One region of the Microbacterium suwonense genome, then DNA from elsewhere that is predicted to be linked to it. Evidence: predicted binding sites of a transcription regulator. Region 1 holds the regulator's gene; the other holds the start of a gene.

Region 1 (3,983 bases):
GGCCGTGGTCTCGGACTCGGTGCCGGCGGAGACGCGCAGGTGGCCGGGGATGCCGACATCCCTGATCAGCACACCGCGGTCGTACAGCGCCCGCCAGAGGGCCTTCGGGTCGTCCACCCCGCCGAAGAGCACGAAATTCGACCACGATGGGTGCGGCCGGTAGCCGAGTGCTTCCAGGGTCGCGGAGATCCGGTCGCGCTGCTCGACGATCTCGTCGACCATCTGCAGCATCGTGCCGGCATTTCGCAGCGCCGCGGTCGCCGCCGCCTGAGTGAGAGCACTGAGGTGGTAGGGCAGACGCACCAGGCGCAGCGCGTCGATGAAGGCGGGATCGGCGGCGAGGTATCCCACCCGCGCCCCGGCGAATGCGAACGCCTTGCTCATGGTGCGAGAGATCGCCAGTCGTGGGCTCCCCGGCAGCAGCGACAGTGCGGATACCGCGTCCTTCGGCGCGAACTCGTGATACGCCTCGTCGACCACCACGACGCCGCGCGCCGCCGCGTACACGGCCTCGATCACGTCGAGTCCGAGCGGCGTTCCGGTCGGGTTGTTCGGCGAGCACAGCAGCACGACATCCGGATCCGCTGCGGCCACCTGCTCCGCCGCGCTCTCGGGCGTGATCGAGTAGTCGTCCTCACGAGTGCCGGCGACCCATTGCGCACCCGTCCCCTGGGCGATCAGCGGGTACATCGAATAGGTGGGCGCGAAGCCGAAGACGGTGCGCCCGGGACCGGCGAAGGCCTGCATGATGTGCTGCAGCACCTCGTTGGAGCCGTTGCCCGCCCAGACCTGATCCGCAGTGAGCCCGTGCCCGAGATAGTCGGCGAGGGCCTCGCGCAGCTCGGTGAACTCCCGATCGGGATAGCGATTGACCTCACTGAGCGCGAGAGCGACGTCATCGAGGATCTCGCCGACGACCGCTTCCGGCACCGGATGCGTGTTCTCGTTGACGTTCAGCGCGACCGGCAGCGGCGCCTGCGGCGCACCGTAGGGAGTGAGCCCGCGAAGGTCGTCGCGGAGGGGCAGCTCGTCGAGAGAGGTCACCCTTCCCATGGTAGAGCGCGGGACGTCTGCCGAGAGCCGGATGACGGCGTCAGCGGGAGTACTGCGTGGGGATCGCGATCTCGTCACCGACCTGGATCGATGCGCTGCTGAGGTTGTTCAGACTCATGATGTCGTCGATCACGACGCGGGGGTCCACACCCGGTGCGGTCTCGGTGGCGATCGACCAGAGGGTCTCCCCGGCAGCGCCGTCACCGTCTCGAAGGAGACCGGGTCGCCGTGCTCGCCGGAGGCCAGGGCGGAGCCGCCCGCGATCACGGAGAACGCGATCCCGGCAGCGAGAGGGGCGGCGACGACGGCTGCCAACACACGGCGGCCGCGCGCGGTCATACGCAGCCTGGTCGTGCGCATCGAACGCCCGGCGGCACCGGCGGAGGCGCGCAGGATCGCGGGGCTCTGGATGCTGATGGTGCTCATCTGATGCTCCTCTTCTCGTCCGCCGATCGCCCGGCGGAAGTGGTGCAGCTTTCGCATCCGGCACCCGGCCGGGGATGCCGAATGCGAAGCTACGTTCCGAACTTATCTTCGATCTCGAACATCTGTCAAGCGTTCTTCGAAATCCAGGCGACCATTTCGTCGACTCGCTCGAACGAATCTTCCGTTTTCCGCGTTCTATCGGATACGGTTTCGATACGGACAGCACACCACTGGCCACCGACATTCGAACCGGGCACCCGCGTCGGCGCGGATCCCGCCCCGGTCGACTCGAACGAAGGAGCACCGATGAGCGACATCCCCGCCCCCGCATCCGAGGCTCCGCGCACCCGTCGGCGCAAGAGCCTGAGCGCCAAGCAGCTGGCGATCCTCGAGGTCATCCAGACCTCCATCGCGCGGCACGGCTATCCGCCGAGCATGCGCGAGATCGGCGACGCCGTCGGCCTGAAGTCGCTGTCCAGCGTCACCCATCAGCTGGGCCAGCTGGAGCTCAGCGGCTATCTGCGCCGCGACCCGGGCAAGACCCGCGCCATGGAAGTGCTGATCGATCTGCCGGGCACGAGCACCGAGAGCCCGGCCGACACCTCCCCGGCCGTGGGCGACGCCGCGCTGGTGCCGCTGGTCGGGCAGATCGCAGCCGGTGTGCCGATCACCGCCGACCAGCAGGTCGAGGAGATCTTCCCGCTCCCCCGTCAGCTCGTCGGCAAGGGCGATCTGTTCATGCTCAAGGTGAGCGGCGAGTCGATGATCGACGCAGCCATCTGCGATGGCGACTGGGTGGTCGTGCGCACGCAGAACACCGCCGAGAACGGCGAGATCGTCGCAGCGATGATCGACGGCGAGGCGACCGTGAAGACGTTCCGGCGCCGCGACGGGCACATCTGGCTGCTGCCCCGCAACTCTGCGTTCGAGCCGATCCTTGGTGACGAGTCGGTCGTGCTCGGCAAGGTGGTGGCGGTGCTGCGCGCCGTCTGACCGCGCCCAGGCTCCTCTCACCTGACTCCGCCGAGACCCCTCCTGAACGTCGAGACCCCTCCTGGATCTCGCAATTCAGGAGGGGTCTCGACGCTGACGAGGGTCTCGCCGCGAGTACGGGTCAGGCGGGGACCACCACGTCCTCGCGGACGCGATGGGTGGCCTCGACGATGTTGTGCAGCGATGCCACGGTCTCGTCGTAGCCGCGGGTCTTCAGCCCGCAGTCCGGGTTGACCCAGAGCTGCTGCAGCGGCAGCTCGTCCACTGCACGACGCAGCAGCTGCTCGATCTCGTCGACGCTGGGCACGCGGGGCGAGTGGATGTCGTAGACGCCCGGCCCGACGCCGTGGTCGAACCCGGATCGCGCCACATCGGCGACGACCTCCATCCGGCTGCGCGCGGCCTCGATCGAGGTCACATCGGCGTCCAGCGCGCGGATCGCGTCGATCACCACGCCGAACTCCGAGTAACACAGGTGGGTGTGCACCTGCGTGCCTGCCGCGGCGCCGCCGGTGGCGAGGCGGAACGAGCGCACCGACCAGTCCAGGTAGGCGGCCTGGTCGGCCTTCTTCAGCGGCAGCAGCTCGCGCAGCGCCGGCTCGTCGACCTGGATGATCTCGATTCCGGCCTGCTCGAGGTCGGCGATCTCGTCGCGCAGCGCCAGTGCCACCTGGTTGGCGGTCTCGGCGAGCGGCTGGTCGTCGCGCACGAACGACCATGCCAGGATCGTCACCGGACCGGTGAGCATGCCCTTGACGTGCTTGGCGCTCAGCGACTGCGCGTACGCCGCCCACGACACGGTGATCGGCGCGGGGCGCGACACGTCGCCCCACAGAATCGAGGGACGGGTGGCGCGCGATCCGTAGGACTGCACCCAGCCGTGCTCGGTCACCGCGAAGCCGTCCAGGTGCTCAGCGAAGTACTGCACCATGTCGTTGCGCTCGGCCTCGCCGTGCACGAGCACGTCCAGGCCCAGCTCCTCCTGCAGCGCGACGACGCGGTCGATCTCGGAGCGCAGGAAGGCCTCGTAGTCGTCCTGCGGCACCTCACCACGACCGAACTGCGCACGCGCACGACGGATGTCGGCGGTCTGCGGGAACGATCCGATCGTGGTCAGCGGCAGGGCGGGAAGATTCAGCGCCTCCTGGGCGCTCTTGCGCTCCTCGTAGGAGACCCGGGAGAAGTCACCCTCGGCGAGCGCACGCGCACGCACCGAGCCGTCGAGCACGCCGGGGGCGTCGTGGCGGTCGGCGAGGGCAGCGGATGCGGCGTCGAGCTCTGCGGCGACCGCCTGTCGGCCCTCCGCGAGTCCCTGCGCGAGCGTGACGATCTGACCGACCTTCTGGTCGGCGAAGGCCAGCCACGACACCAGGCGTCGATCGAGCTTGGTCTCCTCCTGCACATCGTGCGGCACGTGCAGCAGTGAGGTGGAGGTGGATGCCGAGACGGACTCAGCGCCGAGGGCCCGCAGCGCCTCGAGCTTTCCGAGGGCGCCGTCCAGATCGCCGCGC
Region 2 (3,600 bases), 700 kb from region 1:
GATCCGCGAATGGGGGATCACCGTCCACCGCTTCATCATCGTGCACGAGCAGGTCGTGGCGGCGGCCTGGATGGGAAAGATCAAGACCGTCGTGCAGGGGGTCGCGCTCGGCTGGGCGCTGCTTCCCCTGCACGTGTGGCTCGGGATGCCGGTCTGGACCGGTGTGACCCTGTGGCTGATGATCGCGGCTCTTGCGCTGACGGTCGTCAGCGGGATCGACTACGTCGTCGCGCAGCTGCGCGGTCGCAGGGAACCGGCATGACCGGCGCGGCGCCGCTGAGCGAGGCTGCCCGACTGGTCGCCGCGCTTCGCGACCGGGGCTGGACGCTCGGCGTCGCGGAATCGCTCACCGGGGGAGCTGTGGCATCCGAGATCGTGTCGGTGCCGGGCGCATCCGCCGTGCTGCGGGGAGCGGTCGTCGCCTACGCCACGCCCCTCAAGCACACGCTGCTGGGCGTGGACGCCACGCTGCTGGCCGCGCACGGGCCCGTGCATCCGGAGGTGGCCGTGCAGATGGCCGAGGGTGTGCGACATGCGGTGGCCGTGGACGGACAGGCGGCGGATGCCGGGATCGCCACCACCGGGATCGCCGGCCCCGACTCGCCCGACGGCCAGCCGGTCGGTACCGTCCACATCGGCGTGGCAGTTCCGGGCAGGACACGATCGGCGTCGCACGTCTTCACCGGGTCGAGGGCGGACATCCGCGCGCAGGCGACCGCAGCGGCGTTCGCGCTCGCTCTCGCGACACTGCGGGAATAGCGGATGCGAAGGTCTGGTTGACACGAGTGTGCTCAATATTCGACACACCATGAGAAATCCCCTCACAACGGAAGCACAGCGAGAAACAGTAGATTCAGCATCAGCCAGTCGGGTTAGACTGGCGATCCACTCGGATGTCGATTCAACCGCTGGAGAGGAGAGGAGGTTCCGATGATCCTTGTCAGACAGGAGATCGGCGATGTGCTGCGGGACTTCCGCCTGCAGAAGGGGCGCACGCTGCGCCAGGTGGCGAGCAAGGCGTCTGTCGCGCTCGGCTACCTCAGCGAGGTGGAGCGCGGCCAGAAGGAGGCCTCCAGCGAGATCCTCGCCTCGGTCGCCGATGCACTGGACATCCCCATCTCGACGATCATGCGCGAAGTCGGCGACCGCATCTCGGTCCTCGAAGGTCTGGGCGGCTTCCCGGATGTCGTTCCCGACGATCTGGTCGCCTCGGTCGAGCCCGAACTGTCGCTGCACTGATCGGCTCTCGACGCGAATGAGACGCAGTGAGTTCCTGCGCGCAGTCGACGACGAGTTCGGCGGACGGGCGACGGCGCTCACCCATGACCTGATCCTCGGCGCGCTGGGAACGACGGCGCTGGAGGCGCTGGAGGCCGGAGTGCCGCCACGCGACATCTGGCTCGCGCTGTGCGACGAGGCGGACGTGCCCGCAGAGCGCCGTTACGGGGTGGGGCGCCTGGAGCCGCGCCGACGCTGAACGAATCTCCGATCGGCGCGCGCGGCGTGTCGTCGAAGATCTGTTCGACGTGCGCGTATCGTTCTGCACAAGTGGTCCTGGTGTGATTTCTTTCCACAGAACGGGGCAATCCCGAGCCGATGTCGGTGGTTGCTTCTACCGTGAATGACGTGGCACCAGCCATGCGCCTTGTCGCAGAGTCGATCCATCCCGGAGCGGCCGCGACAGCCTACAGGCGGCAGCATTCGAGACACTGAGGAGCACGTCATGCCATCCACCGACGACCGCGAGAAGGCCCTGGATTCCGCACTCGCACACATCGAGCGTCAGTTCGGCAAGGGATCGATCATGCGACTGGGCAGCGATGAGCGTGCTCCCGTCGAGGTCATCCCGACCGGATCGATCGCCCTGGACAGCGCCCTGGGCATCGGAGGTCTGCCGCGCGGCCGCATCATCGAGATCTACGGCCCCGAGTCGTCTGGAAAGACCACGCTCACGCTGCACGCCATCGCCAACGCTCAGCGGGCGGGTGGCATCGCGGCATTCATCGATGCGGAGCACGCACTCGATCCCGAGTACGCGCGAAAGCTCGGCGTCGACATCGATCAGCTGCTGGTCTCTCAGCCCGACACCGGTGAGCAGGCGCTCGAGATCGCCGACATGCTCATCCGATCCGGCGCGATCGACCTGGTCGTCATCGACTCGGTCGCGGCATTGGTCCCCGAGGCCGAGATCAAGGGCGAGATGGGCGACTCGCACGTCGGTCTGCAGGCTCGACTGATGTCGCAGGCGCTGCGCAAGCTGACCGGCGGTCTGAACCAGACCAGGACCACCGCGATCTTCATCAACCAGCTGCGTGAGAAGATCGGTGTCTTCTTCGGCTCGCCCGAGACCACCGCCGGTGGAAAGGCGCTGAAGTTCTACGCCTCCGTTCGCCTGGACATCCGGCGCATCGAGACGCTCAAGGACGGTGCCGAGGCAGTCGGAAACCGCACTCGCGTCAAGGTCGTCAAGAACAAGATGGCCCCGCCGTTCAAGCAGGCGGAGTTCGACATCCTCTACGGTGTCGGAATCTCGCGTGAGGGCAGCCTGATCGACTTCGGCGTCGAGCACGGCATCGTGAAGAAGTCCGGCTCCTGGTACACCTACGACGGCGATCAGCTGGGACAGGGCAAGGAGAACGCCCGCACCTTCCTGTTGAAGAACGAGGACATCGCCCTCGCGATCGAGGATCAGATCAAGCAGAAGCTGGGCATCGGCATGAAGGCTGTTCCCGAGGCGCCGGCTGACGAGCTCGCCGAGCGCCGTCCGGCGTGATCATGGGGCACAGCAACGGGGGCGAGGAGCACCTCGCCCCCGTCATCCCGATCTTCGGCGCCGACCGTGACTCGGGGGAGACCCGACCGGATCTTCCGCGTCGAACCGGCGACGAGGGGCTCTGGCGCTCCGCGCTGTCGGAGAGCCGCGGACGCGTGACCGCCCTGCCTACCGCACACGCGGAGGACGTGACGAACGAGGCACCGGATCACGCGACAGAGGACCCGGACGAGGCCCGCCGCCGCGCCGAGGAGGTGCTGGTGCGCAGGCTGCGCAGCCGGCAGCTGTCGGTGTCCGAGGCGCGCTCCGTGCTGCGTGAGAGCAGGGCCGATCGCGAATCGATCGAGCAGATCATCGACGAGTTCGTCCACCGTGGCTACCTCGATGATCGCACCCTCGCTCAGCTGCTGGTCACCTCGGGCGTCGAACGCAAGGGGCAGGGGAGGATCGCGCTGTCGCGGGCGCTGTCGCAACGGGGGATCCCGCGGGAGATCATCACGCAGGCTCTGGAGGAGCTGCCCGACGACGATGCCGATCGGGCCCTCGAGTACGCTCGCAGCAAGGCGCCCGCAATGACCAGGCTCGAACCCGAGACCGCACTGCGGCGCCTGCTTGGCCAGCTCGCGAGGCGCGGGTATGCGGGGTCCGTCGCGATGAATGCGGCGCGCACAGCGCTGAGCGAAGCGGGGAGCGGGCGCAGCGGAGTGCGCTTCGTGGAATCCGACTGATCGGCACCAGCCAGCATCAAGAGCCGGAGCCGAGCGGTCTGCTTCGATGCCCTTCGCATCCACAGCTCGTAGAATGGCGGAATCATGTCTCTTCTCTCC

What was found. Region 1 encodes LexA, which represses DNA repair genes until DNA is damaged. Its sites were predicted from a motif close to TCGAACANNTGTTCGA; they were not measured.
Region 2: recA (recombinase RecA) is a predicted target of LexA. The motif match lies at 1,510-1,525, and genes of this name have one in related genera.

What each region holds. Positions count from the first base shown of each region.
Region 1 covers NZ_AP027728.1:385,844-389,826, reverse strand. The annotation lists gene QUE33_RS01990 (histidinol-phosphate transaminase) at 1-1,053, opposite strand, end outside; gene QUE33_RS01985 (LysM peptidoglycan-binding domain-containing protein) at 1,094-1,186, opposite strand; gene QUE33_RS01980 (hypothetical protein) at 1,183-1,479, opposite strand; gene lexA (transcriptional repressor LexA) at 1,786-2,472, shown strand; gene metE (5-methyltetrahydropteroyltriglutamate--homocysteine S-methyltransferase) at 2,594-3,983, opposite strand, start outside.
Region 2 covers NZ_AP027728.1:1,089,769-1,093,368, reverse strand. The annotation lists gene pgsA (CDP-diacylglycerol--glycerol-3-phosphate 3-phosphatidyltransferase) at 1-262, shown strand, start outside; gene QUE33_RS05590 (CinA family protein) at 259-759, shown strand; gene QUE33_RS05585 (helix-turn-helix domain-containing protein) at 931-1,239, shown strand; gene QUE33_RS05580 (DUF3046 domain-containing protein) at 1,256-1,477, shown strand; gene recA (recombinase RecA) at 1,724-2,773, shown strand; gene QUE33_RS05570 (regulatory protein RecX) at 2,776-3,501, shown strand; gene miaB (tRNA (N6-isopentenyl adenosine(37)-C2)-methylthiotransferase MiaB) at 3,586-3,600, shown strand, end outside.